DNA from 2 places in the Vogesella indigofera genome. Region 2 is predicted to be linked to the other one. Evidence: predicted binding sites of a transcription regulator. Region 2 holds the regulator's gene; the other holds the start of a gene.
What was found. The regulator FNR, encoded in region 2, switches genes on or off when oxygen is low (the NO sensors DNR and NnrR bind a similar motif). The targets are predictions, from matches to a motif close to TTGATNNNNATCAA.
Positions count from the first base shown of each region.

Region 1 (6,441 bases), on a different contig from region 2:
CTCGAACACGCTGGTGCTCAGCGCCGGATTGCGACGGGCGGCGGTCAGCAGTGGGCCGTCCTGCCGGCTGGTGTCGACGCTGACCGACATCGACAGGCCGAGGCGTAGCGGGTGCTGCTGCAGCTCCTGCGGCTGCAGCGCGATGCGCACCGGCACGCGCTGCACCACCTTGATCCAGTTGCCGGTGGCGTTCTGCGCCGGCAGCAGCGAGAACACGCTGCCGGTGCCGGCGGCGAGGCCGGCGACCGTGCCGTGATAGGTGACGTCATCGCCGTACAGGTCGGCGTGCAGCTCGACCGGCTGGCCGATGCGCAGCTCGCGCAGCTGGCCTTCCTTGAAGTTGGCGTCGACCCAGGCGCTGTCCAGCGCCGCCACCGCCAGCAGCGGGGTGCCGGGCTGGATGCGGGCGCCCGGCTGCGCGCTGCGGCGCGCGATCTGGCCGGATACCGGCGCGCGGATCTCGGTGCGCGCCAGCGCGAGGTAGCTCTCGCGCAGCGCGGCGGCGGCGCGCGCTACCGCCGGTTGTTGCTCGGCGCGGTCGCTGAGCACCAGTGCGCGGCTGGCCTGCTGTTCTTCCTCGCCGACCTTCAGCGCGGCGCGGGCGGCGCTCAGTGCGAGGCGGGCACTGTTGGCCGCGTCGCGGGCGTGCTGCAGTTCTTCGCCGGCGATGGCCTGATCACGGGCGGCGGCCTCGCGGCGCGCCAGATCGCCATTGGCGCGGGCGACATCGGCCTCGGCCCGGGCGACGTCGGCCGCGCGCTGTGCCACCAGCGCGTCGGATTTGCCGCTGACCGAGATCAGCTGCCGCGTCTGGCGCACCGCCTGCGCCAGTTCGGCCTCGGCGCGGGCGTAGGCCAGCTGGGCGTCGTTGCGGTCCAGCGTCAGCAGCAGGTCGCCGGCCTTGACGTTCTGGGTGTCGTCGGCGTGGATGGCGACGATGCTGCCGGCCACCTGCGACGACACCGGCACCAGATTGCCGGCGACGTAGGCGTCGTCGGTGGCCTGGTGGTGGCGTAGTGCAAGGAACCAGTAAGCGCCGGCGGCGAGGCCGGCGATGGCCAGCGCCACGCTCAGGCGGGTGAGGGCGGTGCGGCGGGTGGTGTTGGGGGCGGTAGTCGGGGTGGTGTTGTCCATGGTGTTCTTGCTCCGGAATTCAGCGGGTGGCCGCCGGGGCGGTGCCCAGCGTGCGGATCAGGGCGGCCTGGCTTTGCAGGCGCTGGATGTGCAGTTCGAGCGCGGCGAGGCGGGCCTGGGTCAGCTGGCGCTGCTCCGCCAGCAGACTGGCGGGGGTGGCCAGGCCGGCGCTGGCACGGCTTTGCACCTTGGCGACGCTGTCGCGGCGGGCGAGCAGCGCCTGCTGCTTGGCGGCCTCGGCCTGACGCAACCGCGTCAGCTGGCTGCTGTGGTCGGCGGTATCGCGGATCGCGTTCAGCAGCGTCTGGTTGTAGCTGGCGATGGCGGCTTCCAGCTCGGCACTGCGGCTGTCGAGGCGTGCGTTCAGCTCGCCGTTGCTGAACAACGGTAGCGTCAGCGCCGGTGCCAACCGCAGCACGCGCGCGCCGGGGTTGAACAGGTCGCCCAGCTCCTGCGCCGACAGCCCGGCCATCAGGTTGAGACGGACATCGGGATAGAAGTCGGCACGCGCCGCGGCGACGTTACCGCGGCTGGCCTCCACCCGTTCCCGCGCCGCCTGCACGTCGGCGCGCAGGCCCAGCTGGCTGCTGCTCAGCGGTGCGGTGTCCAGCGTCCACTGCGGCAGCGCGGCGGCGGGCAGCGCGTCGATGGCGGCCTGCGGCTGGGCACTGAGCGCGGCGAGGGCGTGGGCGGCGGCGCTGATGCGCTGCTCGCCGCGCAGCAGGCGCTCGTCGCTGTCGGCCAGCTGGGCGCGGGCCTGCAGCACCTCGTCCGGCTGTGCCAGACCGTGCTTGACGCGCTGCTCGGCGTTTTGCAGCAGGCTGGCGGCCTGCTGCCGGTCTTGCTGTAGCAGCGTCAGGCTAGCCTGCGCGCCGCGCCATTCAACATAGCTGCCGACCAGCGCGTAGGCCACGCTCTGACGCGCGTCGCTGGCTTCCAGCTCGGCGGCACGGGCCTGGCCACGGGCGGCGGCGAGCTGGGCGCGGGTCTTGCCCCAGAAGTCGAAGCGGTAGCTGAAGTCGGCGGACACCGTCTGCAGCGTGGTCCACTGGCCGAGCATGGCCGGTGGCAGCGCGTCGAATTCCGAGGTGCGCGCGCGGCTGGCGCCGAGGTTGCCGTTGACCTTCAGGCCGTCGTTGCTGGCGACGCTGGCAATGCCGGCGCGCGCGGCGCGCAGGCGGGCATCGGCGGCGTCCAGCCCCGGATTGTTGCGCAGCGCCTGCGCCAGTAGCTGCTCGAGGCTGGCGTCGTTCAGCGCGCGCCACCAGTCGGCGGCAAAGGGGGAGGCGGCTTCGCTGACCGCCAGCGCGGCCGGGGTCAGCGGCTGGCTTTGCAGCGGGGCCACCGCCGGGGTGGCGCAGCCGGTCACGGCCAGCAGTGCCAGCAGGGCGCTGACGGGCAGCAAGGATGGGTTGTAGTTTCTCATTTGACTGTCACCTGCGTGACTACTTGTGTCGAAAAAAACCGCCGGGGCGGGTTGGGGGTGGCTGGCGGCAATGCCGTGGGGCTTGCGGCCAACCTTGGTGATCCGGGTGGCGGGTTCTGGCGCTCAGCCGCCGAGCTGCTGCATCAGCTTGCGCAGCAGCGCTTCCAGCTGCGCACGTTCCTCACCGCTGAACACGGCCCACAGCTCGCGCACCTGCTGCCGCTGTTCCGGCATCACCTGTTCGATGAAGGCGAGGCCGCTGTCGGTCAGCTCCAGATAGGTGCGGCGGCGGTCAACGGCGCAGGGCTGGCGCCGGATCAGGCCGCGGTTCACCAGATCGTCCACCACGCGGGTGGCATTGGTGCGCGAAAACGCCAGCGCATCGGACAGCTCGGACGGCATCAGCCGTTCTTCCGGCCGCGCGTACAGCACCATCAGCGCCATCCAGGTGGTTTCGTTGATGTCGTGCACCGCCAGCGACTGGTTGAAGTAGCCCAGCAACAGCGGCTGGATGTGCAGCAGCAGGCGGGTGAGGGTCACTTCCTCGCGCGGGCTGCCGGGCAGGCGGCGGGCGATGGTGTCGATGGCGTGTTCGGTGGCCGCAAAGCTGTGGCCGCAGGCAGGTGCTTTCATCGGGTAATAATAACGTGCGTTACTATTTATTTCAAGGCGGAACTTATCCCGTGGCGCCGGCGGTGCGCTGGCGCCGGCCGACAGGGCGCGGGTTTCTTGATCGGCATCATTCAGCCGTGTGCTGCGCCGCGGCAATACTGTCGGCAACACCCCACCGGAGCCTGATGATGAACCTGACAACCCACCTGAGCGCGGTGCACCGCCACTGCGACGACTCATTTGCCGCGCTGGAGCAGGCGGTGCGCCAGCAGGACTGGGCCGGCGCCGATGCGCTGTGCGCCAGCTTTTGCGAGGAAATGGCGCAGCACTTTGCCGACGAGGAAAACCGGCTGTTCCAGGCGTTGGAAGCGGCCACCGGCATGCGCGGCGGGCCGACCGCGGTGATGCGCTACGAGCACGAACAGATGCGCGAGCTGATGGAAGATCTCAACCGCGATCTGCTGCAGCGTGACGCTCGCGGCGTGGCCGCCACCTGTGACACCTTGCTGGTACTGATGCAGCAGCACAATATGAAGGAGGAGAACATCCTCTACCCAATGTGCGACAGCCGGATTCCGGATGCCGCCTCCTTGTTGCAGGAGCTACGCCATGTCACCCCGTGATTTGCGCGGCCTGGTGCCGCCGGAACCAATGGAAATCATCCTCGACGACGTCGACAACGGCAGCAGCGGCCAGCAGCTGGCCTATGTGCTGCCGCACTTCCCCGGGCCGCTGATCCCGCTGCTACAGCAGCGCAAGGTCAGCTTTGACAGTGAAATGCTGCCGGACATGAGCGGGGTGGTGCTGAAGCTGGTGCTGCCCTGATGCAGGCCATGCCCAGTTTTGACCGCGCACCGCCGCTTTCGCTGCCGGTGCGTTATTTTTTGGCGGCGGCGTGCTGGCTGCTGCCGCTGGCGGCCAGCCTGCTGCTGACCGACAACGACTATCCATCGCTGAGCCTGCTGCTGCCGCTGCACCTGCTGGCGCTGGGCGTGCTCGGCAACGCCATGCTGGGCGCCTTGCTGCAGATGGTGGCGGTGGTGTCCGGCGTGCCCTGCTTGCGGCCAACGTGGTGGCGGCTGGGGGTGTGGAGCCTGTGGCAGCTGGCCACCGCCAGCCTGTGCTGGGGCTTTTACCGGGCGCTGGCGCCGCCGTGGCTGCAGCTGGCCAGCGTGCTGTTTGCGCTGCTGGCCGCCGCGCTGTCGGGCCTGCTGTACGGGCTGTGGCGCAGCCCGGCGGCGGACGGCAGCAGCCGCGGCCTGCGCCTGGCGCTAGGCCTGTTGCTGCTGACCCTGCTGCTGGGTCTGTCGATGCTGGCGGTGCTGGGCTGGGGTCGGCCGTGGCCGCTGCTGAGCCTGCTGCCGCTGCACCGGCTGGCGGCGCAGGGCTGGGTGTTGCTGCTGGTGATGGCGGTGGCGCAGGTGATCGCGCCGATGTTCCTGCTGACGCCGGCCTATCCCGGCTGGTGGCAGCGCCACGGCGCCACGCTGTGGCTGCTGGCCTTGCTGGCCGGCGCTGCTGGCCTGCTGTGGCAACCGCAGTGGCCGTGGTGGTCGCTGGCGTGGCTGCCGCTGGCGCTGTTTGCCGCACTCAGCCTGCGCCTGCTGCGCGCCAGCCGGCGGCCGCAGGAGTGGCTGCTGCCGTACTGGTGGCTGGCGTTTGCGCTGTTGGCCTTGCTGGCGGTACTGCTGCCGCTGCTGGCGTGGCAGGGCAGTGCGCCGTGGCTGGCGCGCGCGCTGGCGTGGTGTATGCTCGGTGGTTTTGCGCTGACGCTGGTGGTCGGCATGCTGTACCGCATCGTGCCCTTCCTGCTGTGGCTGCACCTGAAGAATGCGGCGCCGCCACGCCATCGCGTCCCGGCGCTGCATGCCTTCGTGCCGGAAACCGCCGCGCGGCACAGCTGGCTCGCACTGTTGCTGCTGCAGCCGCTGGCGGCGCTGTGGGTGTGGCAGCCGCAGCTGGGCTGGCCGCTGGCGCTGGCGCTGCTCGGCCTGTTGGCGCTGCTGCTATGGCATTTCGCCGCGGCGGCGCGGCAGTATCGCACCGCCCGCCGCGCCTTGCCGTCTTAGAGACTTTCACGATCGGCCGCGACTTGATCTCAATGGTGGCAATACGGCATTAAAAACGGCTTCGGGATGCTTGTTTATCTCTGGATAAACGCCGCTTCCCGGCCGTTTTTGCCTTGTCTCGCGTGAGCGCGCGTGGCCGTGAACAGGTGCTCAGCCGGCCAGCGCCTGAGCCAGCGTCGCCTGTAGTCTGGCCTGCAGTCGTACCACCTCGCCGATGATCAGCAGGGCCGGGGGTTTGACCGAGTGCTGCTGCACACAGGCACCGAGGCTGGCCAGCTCGCAGCACAGCACCCGCTGTTGCGCGGTGGTGGCGTTCTCGATGATGGCCACCGGTGTGGCGGCGGCGCGGCCGGCGGCTTGCAGCTGGTCGGCGATATTGGCCGCCTCGCCCAGCCCCATGTACACCACCAGCGTTTCCTCGGCGCCGGTGTGGCCGGTCCACTCCAGCGTGCTCTGCCCGTCGCGGCGATGGCCGGTGACGAAGCTGACGCCCTGCGCGTAGTCGCGGTGCGTCAGCGGAATGCCGGCCGCCGCCGCCGCGCCCATCGCCGCGCTGATGCCGGGGATCACCTCGCAGGCGATGCCGGCTGCGGCCAACGTTTCCAGCTCCTCGCCGCCGCGCCCGAACAGGAACGGGTCGCCGCCTTTCAGCCGCACCACGCGCAGCCCTTGTTGCGCCTTGGTCACGATCAGCTGGTTGATGTCCTGTTGCGGCAGGGTGTGGCGGCTGGCGCGCTTGCCGACGCAGATCTGCTCGGCGCGGCGGTTGACCAGCGCCAGTACCGCGTCGGACACCAGCAGGTCGTACAGCACCACGTCGGCCTCGTTGAGGCGGCGCAGCGCCTTCAGCGTCAGCAGGTCCGGATCGCCGGGGCCGGCGCCGACCAGGCTGACCTGGCCGTGGCGCAGCGGGTAGGGATGGGGGAAGGAGGCAGGGGCGTTCATTGCTGTTCCAGTCTGGCCGGCGGCCGCTAAGGGGATGACGCCAGTGTAGGAACGGCGGCGCCCGGGAATCGTTGATTCGCATCAATGCTATCTGGATGGGTGGAAACGTACAGTTCGCCCTGACACGCCGGGTTCCCGGTGACGCAAGAAAAGGAGGACGCGATGAGCGCCAGTTTTACCAAATCGACCGCGCGCAACATCTTTTACGGTGGCGCGGTGTTTTTCTTCCTGCTGTTCGTGGCGTTGACACTGGAT
Region 1 covers NZ_JAQQLA010000005.1:102,692-109,132, forward strand. Annotated here, with positions in the region: gene PQU89_RS11065 (HlyD family secretion protein) at 1-1,134, opposite strand, end outside; gene PQU89_RS11070 (efflux transporter outer membrane subunit) at 1,154-2,560, opposite strand; gene PQU89_RS11075 (MarR family transcriptional regulator) at 2,684-3,193, opposite strand; gene PQU89_RS11080 (hemerythrin domain-containing protein) at 3,358-3,795, shown strand; gene PQU89_RS11085 (DUF2249 domain-containing protein) at 3,782-3,997, shown strand; gene PQU89_RS11090 (hypothetical protein) at 4,006-5,241, shown strand; gene cobA (uroporphyrinogen-III C-methyltransferase) at 5,392-6,186, opposite strand; gene PQU89_RS11100 (c-type cytochrome) at 6,349-6,441, shown strand, end outside.
Region 1: a site for FNR is predicted at 3,290-3,303, ahead of PQU89_RS11080 (hemerythrin domain-containing protein). Genes of this name have one in related genera too.

Region 2 (6,441 bases):
AGTGATTACCACGCTGATGGAAGCGATGGTGCTGGTATTCGCCGTGGTGTACCTGTTCCTGCAGAACTGGCGCGCGACGCTGATTCCGGGCCTGGCGGTGCCGGTGTCCATCGTCGGTACCTTTGCCGGCATGTACATGTTCGGCTACTCCATTAACACCCTGACGCTGTTCGGCATGGTGCTGGCGATCGGTATCGTGGTCGACGATGCCATCGTGGTGCTGGAGAACGTCGAACGCATCATGATGAAAGAGGGCAAGCCGCCGCGCGAAGCCACCATCCAGGCGATGAAGGAAGTCAGCGGCCCGGTGGTCGCCATCGTGCTGGTGCTGTGCTCGGTGTTCATCCCGGTGGCGTTCATGGGCGGTATCGCCGGCCAGATGTACAAGCAGTTCGCCATCACCATCGCGATGTCGGTAACCATCTCCGGCATCGTGGCACTGACGCTGACCCCGGCCTTGTGCGCGGCGATGCTGAAGTCCGAGCATCAGCACAGCAACGCCTTCTTCGACGGCTTCAACCGCCTGTTTGACCGCATCACCCTGCGCTACAGCAGCGGCGTGGCCTTCCTGATCAAGCGTTCCGTGCTGGCACTGGTGCTGTTTGGGCTGCTGATCGGCGCCTCGGCGTGGCTGTTCAAGCTGATTCCGTCGTCGCTGGCGCCGGAAGAAGACCAGGGCTACATCATCTCCGCCACCATCCTGCCGGACGGCGCGGCGATCAACCGCACCGTGGACGCGATGGACAAGCTGGACGTGGAAATTGCCAAGAACCCGGCGGTGAAGGACGTGATGAGCTTTGCCGGCTTTGACATCCTGTCCGGCTCCAACCGCACCAATACCGGTGTCACCTTCATCACCCTGAAGCCGTGGGACGAGCGCAAGGCGCCGGGCATGTCGGCGCAGGAGGTGGTCGGCGACGTGTTCATGAAAGGTGCCGGCATCAAGGAAGGGCTGGTACTGGCCTTCAACCCGCCACCGATCTCCGGCATGTCCTCCACCGGCGGCTTCGAGGCCTACGTGCAGAACCGTGCCGGTGCCTCGGCCGGCGAGCTGGCGGCCCAGGCGCAGGCGCTGATGATGGCGGCGGCAAAACGGCCGGAACTGGCCGGCGTACAGAGCACCTTCTCCGCCAACGTGCCACAGGTCAACGTGCAGCTGGACCGTGAAAAGGCCAAGGCGCTGGGCGTGCCGATCGACGACGTGTTCGACACCATGCAGAGCACCTTCGGCGCGCTGTACGTCAACGACTTCAACAAATTCGGCCGCATCTTCACCGTGCAGCTGCAGTCGGAGGCCGAGTTCCGCAAGAGCGTCGACAACCTGCGTACCGTGTTCGTGCGTGCGCAGAACGGACAGATGATTCCGCTGTCCAGCCTGGTGACGGTGGAACAGGCCACCGGCCCGGAAATCGTCGAGCGCTACAACGCCTTCCCGTCGGCCAAGCTGGTCGGCGGCCCGGCACCGGGCTACAGCTCCGGCGAAGCGCTGGCGGTGATGGAACAGCTGGCGAAGGAAACCCTGCCGGATGGCTACACCCTGGCGTGGACCGGCTCCGCCTTCCAGGAGAAATCCACCGGCGGTGCCTCGTCGACGGTGTTCGTGATCGCGCTGGTGATGGTGTTCCTGATCCTGGCGGCACAGTACGAGCGCTGGACGCTGCCGATCGCGGTGCTGACCGCGGTGCCGTTCGCGGTATTCGGCGCGCTGGTGGCCAACTGGCTGCGCGGGCTGGAGAACGACATCTACTTCCAGGTGGCACTGGTGACGCTGATCGGCCTGGCGGCGAAGAACGCGATCCTGATCGTCGAGTTCGCGGTGCTGAAGATGGAAGAGGGGCGTTCGCTGACCGAGGCGGCGGTGGAGGCGGCCAAGCTGCGTTTCCGCCCTATCGTGATGACCTCGCTGGCCTTCATCCTCGGTTGCGTGCCGCTGGCGATTTCCAGCGGCGCCGGCTCCGCCAGCCGTCACTCGATCGGTACCGGCGTGATCGGGGGCATGTTGGCCGCAACCTTCATCGCGGCACTGTTCATCCCCCTGTTTTTCAAACTGATTATGCAGTGGAGTCAGCGCAAGCCGGCGCCACAAGGAGAACAGCATGATGCTTAAGCAAGCGCTGTTGCCAATCATGGTCGCCGCCGCGCTGTCGGCGTGCGCGGTCGGCCCCGACTACCAGCGTCCGCAGCTGGAAATGCCGCAGGCTGCGGCCAACGTGGCGCCGGTTGCCAGCGACTGGTGGCGCAGTTTCGAGGATCCGGTGCTGGACGCGATGATAGACGAATCGCTGCGCTACAACCGTGATCTGGTGCAGGCCGCGGGGCGGGTGGAAGAAGCCGCCGCCGCCGCTGGTGTGGCGCGTGCCGGCCTGCTGCCGCAGGTCAGCGCCAGCGCCGGCAGCGGCCGCAGCCAGATCTCGGCCTACAGCAGTGGCGGCGGGGCGCTGCTCGACAGCCGCCAGGCCGGGCTGACCGCCAGCTGGGAGCTGGACCTGTGGGGCAAGCTGCGCCGTGAACGCGAAGCGGCGCTGGCCGACGTCAGCGCCAGCGAGCGCTCGCTGGCCGCGTTGCGGCTGTCGCTGGGCAGCCAGGTGGCCAAGAGCTACTTCCAGCTCGCCAGCTACGATGCCCAGCTCGCCAGCGCCCGTGCCACGCTGCAAAGCCGCGAGCAATCGCTGCAGCTGCGCCAGAAACGCTTCAACGGCGGCATGACCTCCGAACTGGAGCTGCGCCAGGCCGAGGCCGAGGCCGCCAGTGCGCGTGCCACCGTGCCGCAGCTGGCACAGGCGGTGACGCAGACCGAACACGCGCTGGCAGTGCTGCTGGGCCGTTCGCCGCGTGACATTGCGGCCAACCTTGGCCGCGGCAAGGCCTTGTCGGCGCTGGCCGAGCCGGAGCAGATCCCGTCAGGTCTGCCGTCCGACCTGCTGCTGCGCCGTGCCGACGTGGCGGCGGCGGAAGCCAGCCTGATCGCGGCCAACGCCCGCATCGGCGTCGCCCGCGCCGCCTACTTCCCGAGCATCAGCCTGTCGGCAGGCATCGGCAGCGCCAGCACCGCGCTGGTCGACCTGTTCAGCGGCCCGGCGCAGACCTGGAACTTTGCGGCCAACCTGACCGCGCCGATCTTCAACGCCGGCCGTATCGCCGCCGGTGTCGATGCCGCCAACGCGCGCCAGAAGCAGGCGCTGGCGGTGTACGAGAAGACGGTGCAGCAGGCGTTTGCCGATACCCTGGACGCGATGTCGGCGGTCAGCACCACGCGTGCCACCGAACAGGCGCAGCTACAGCAACTGGCGGCACTGCGCGAGGCGCTGCGCCTGGCGCGGCTGCGCTACGACAACGGCTACTCCAGCTATCTGGACGTGCTCGATGCCGAGCGCGGCGTGTTCCAGGTGGAGCAGGCACTGTCCAGCGCCCGCCTGGCGCGGCTGTCGGCGGTGGTGTCGCTGTACGCGGCACTGGGTGGAGGCTGGCAGGCCGGCTGACCCCGCAACGCACGATGCAAAAAGCCCGGATCGACTGATCCGGGCTTTTTTTTTGCAGCGCGCCGGCGGGCGGCGCGATGGTATGTATGGGCTTAGCCGGCGCTGTTGGCCTGCGAGCAGCCGGCCACCAGGGCCTTCAGCTCTTCCGGCCGCACCAGCTGGATGTGCTTGTGATCGACCAGGATCCAGCCCTGCTGCTGGAATTTTGACAGCGTGCGGCTGACGGTTTCCAGTTTCAGGCCGAGGAAGCTGCCGATTTCCTCGCGGCTCATGCGCAGGATGAAATCGTTGGCGGCAAAGCCGCGGCTGGCCAAGCGCTGCGACAGGTTGAGCAGGAAGGCGGCGAGGCGTTCTTCCGCCTTCATGTTGCCCAGCAGCAGCATCACCGACTGGTCGCGCACGATCTCGCGGCTCATCAGGCGGAAGAAGTGGTGTTGCAGGCTGGGGATGTCGCGTCCCAGGCTTTCCATGCGGCTGAATGGCAGCTCGCACACCTCGCTGTCCTCCAGCGCGATGGCGTCGCAACCGTGGGTGTTGGAGGAAATGCCGTCCAGCCCCATCAGTTCGCCGGACATGTGGAAACCGGTGACCTGTTCGCGGCCGTCCTGGCTGGAAACGCAGGTCTTGAAATAACCGGTGCGCACCGCGTATAAAGAACGGAAGCCTTCTCCGCTGCGGAACAGGTACTCACCGCGCTTGAAACGGCGGCTCTGACGGATAACGGCATCCAGCTGGGCCATCTCGTCACGGTTCAGCCCCACCGGCAGGCACAATTCACGCAGGCTGCAGTTGGAACAAGTGACTTTCAGCGAATGCAGGGGGGAGGACAGATCGTTCATACCGAGAGTCGATTTCCAGGGACAGATGAGCTTGCTTGATGAGCGTCAATGCAGATCAAGGCGTAATTGCGCAAATTTACCAGTCCCCCACCAGATTTCCAATCAAAATATATGATGACTGCTCATTCTGCATTTATCCCGACCCAATGTGTTTTCGACCGGACCCTGATCGAAACACTGGAAGGGTCCGGTCCGCGTTACACCTCCTATCCGACTGCCGATCGTTTTCACGCCGGTTTTGGGGTGAGTGATTATGAGCATTGCCTGGCGCAGCGCACCATTGGGGCAAACCATCGCGGCATTTCGCTGTACGTGCACATCCCGTTCTGCAACACCATCTGCTACTACTGCGGCTGCAACAAGATCATCACCAAGGACAAGAGCCGCGCCGACGCCTACCTCGACTACCTGGAAAAGGAAATCGCGTTGGTGGCGGAAAAACTCGGCTGTCGCGAGAAGGTGATCCAGCTGCATTTCGGCGGCGGCACGCCGACCTTCCTGTCCGATGCACAGCTGGACCGGGTGATGGGCGTCATCAACCGCTACTTCGAACTGCTGCCGGAAGGCGAGTTCTCCATTGAGATCGACCCGCGCAAGGTTGGCCGCGACACGGTGCTGCATCTGGGTCGGCTCGGTTTCAACCGCATGAGCGTCGGCATCCAGGATTTCGATCCGGCGGTGCAGCAGGCGGTGAACCGCATCCAGAGCGAGGAAGAAACCCGGCTGGTGATCGACGCCGCGCGCGAGGCCGGCTTCAAGTCGGTGAGCGTGGACCTGATCTACGGCCTGCCGCTGCAGACCGCGCACTCGCTGGAAAGCACCGTCAACAAGGTGATCGCGATGGCGCCGGACCGCATCGCGCTGTACAACTACGCGCACCTGCCGACCGTATTCAAGCCGCAGCGCCGCATCAACGAGGCCGACCTGCCGTCCAGCGCCACCAAGCTCGACATCCTGCAGAACTCGGTGCAGCAGCTGAGCGACGCCGGCTATGTGTTCATCGGCATGGACCACTTCGCCAAGCCCGGTGACGAGCTGACCCGCGCGCTGGAACAGGGCCGCCTGCAGCGCAACTTCCAGGGCTATTCCACCCACGCCGACTGCGACATGATCGGCTTTGGCGTGTCATCGATCGGCAAGGTCGGCCCCTGTTACAGCCAGAATGAAAAGGACATCGACGCCTACTACGCGGCGCTGGACGCCGGCCACCTGCCGGTGATGCGCGGCATGACGCTGACCCAGGACGACATCCTGCGCCGCAGCGTGATCCAGGCGCTGATGTGCCGCTTCTCGCTGTCGGTGGAGGCGATCGAGCAGACCTTCGCCATCAATTTCGCCGAGTACTTCGCCGACGAGCTGCCGAAGATCCGCGAATTCCAGCAGATGGGCCTGCTGCATTTCGACGGCGACTTCCTGATGGTGGAGCCGAAGGGCCGCTTCCTGATCCGCAATATCGCGATGGTGTTCGACCGCCATCTGCGCGAACGCGACACGCACGCGCGCTATTCGAAAACCATCTGACCCTCGCCGCCCCGGTGGCGTGATGGCAGGCACACAGGTTGGCCACAGCGATGCGGCCAACCTTTTTCTTTATGCCGGCCACGGCGGCGCGTGGGCGAGGGTGGCGGTGCGCTCTGCTACGCAGGGATCAGCTAGCGCTCGCTCCGCCGGCCCGGCGCCATGGCCGGGCGCAAAAAAGCCCGCTTTCGCGGGCTTGCTCGGAACAGGGTTGGCCGCAAGGCTTACCACACGTCCTTGTGGATCTTGGCTTCGATTTCCGGATACTGCTTCACGTCGAACACCGGCTGCTTCACGCCGGCCTTCAGCTGCTGCTGGTAGTCCTTCAGCAGCACGAACACGTACTTGGACAGCATCACGATGGCGAACAGGTTGATCAGCGCCATCACCCCCATCGCCAGGTCGGCCATGTCCCAGACCAGCATCGAGCTGCCCAGGCAGCCGAATACCACCATGCCCAGTACCGCCAGACGGAACACGAAGATCACCGTCTTGTTGTTCTTGATGAACTCGACGTTGCCTTCGGCGTAGGCGTAGTTGCCGATGATGGTACTGAAGCAGAACAGGAACATGATCACCGCCAGCAGCGTGCCGCCCCAGCTACC
Region 2 covers NZ_JAQQLA010000004.1:221,815-228,255, reverse strand. Annotated here, with positions in the region: gene PQU89_RS06785 (efflux RND transporter permease subunit) at 1-2,107, shown strand, start outside; gene PQU89_RS06780 (efflux transporter outer membrane subunit) at 2,097-3,479, shown strand; gene fnr (fumarate/nitrate reduction transcriptional regulator Fnr) at 3,572-4,318, opposite strand; gene hemN (oxygen-independent coproporphyrinogen III oxidase) at 4,430-5,839, shown strand; gene PQU89_RS06765 (alanine/glycine:cation symporter family protein) at 6,061-6,441, opposite strand, start outside.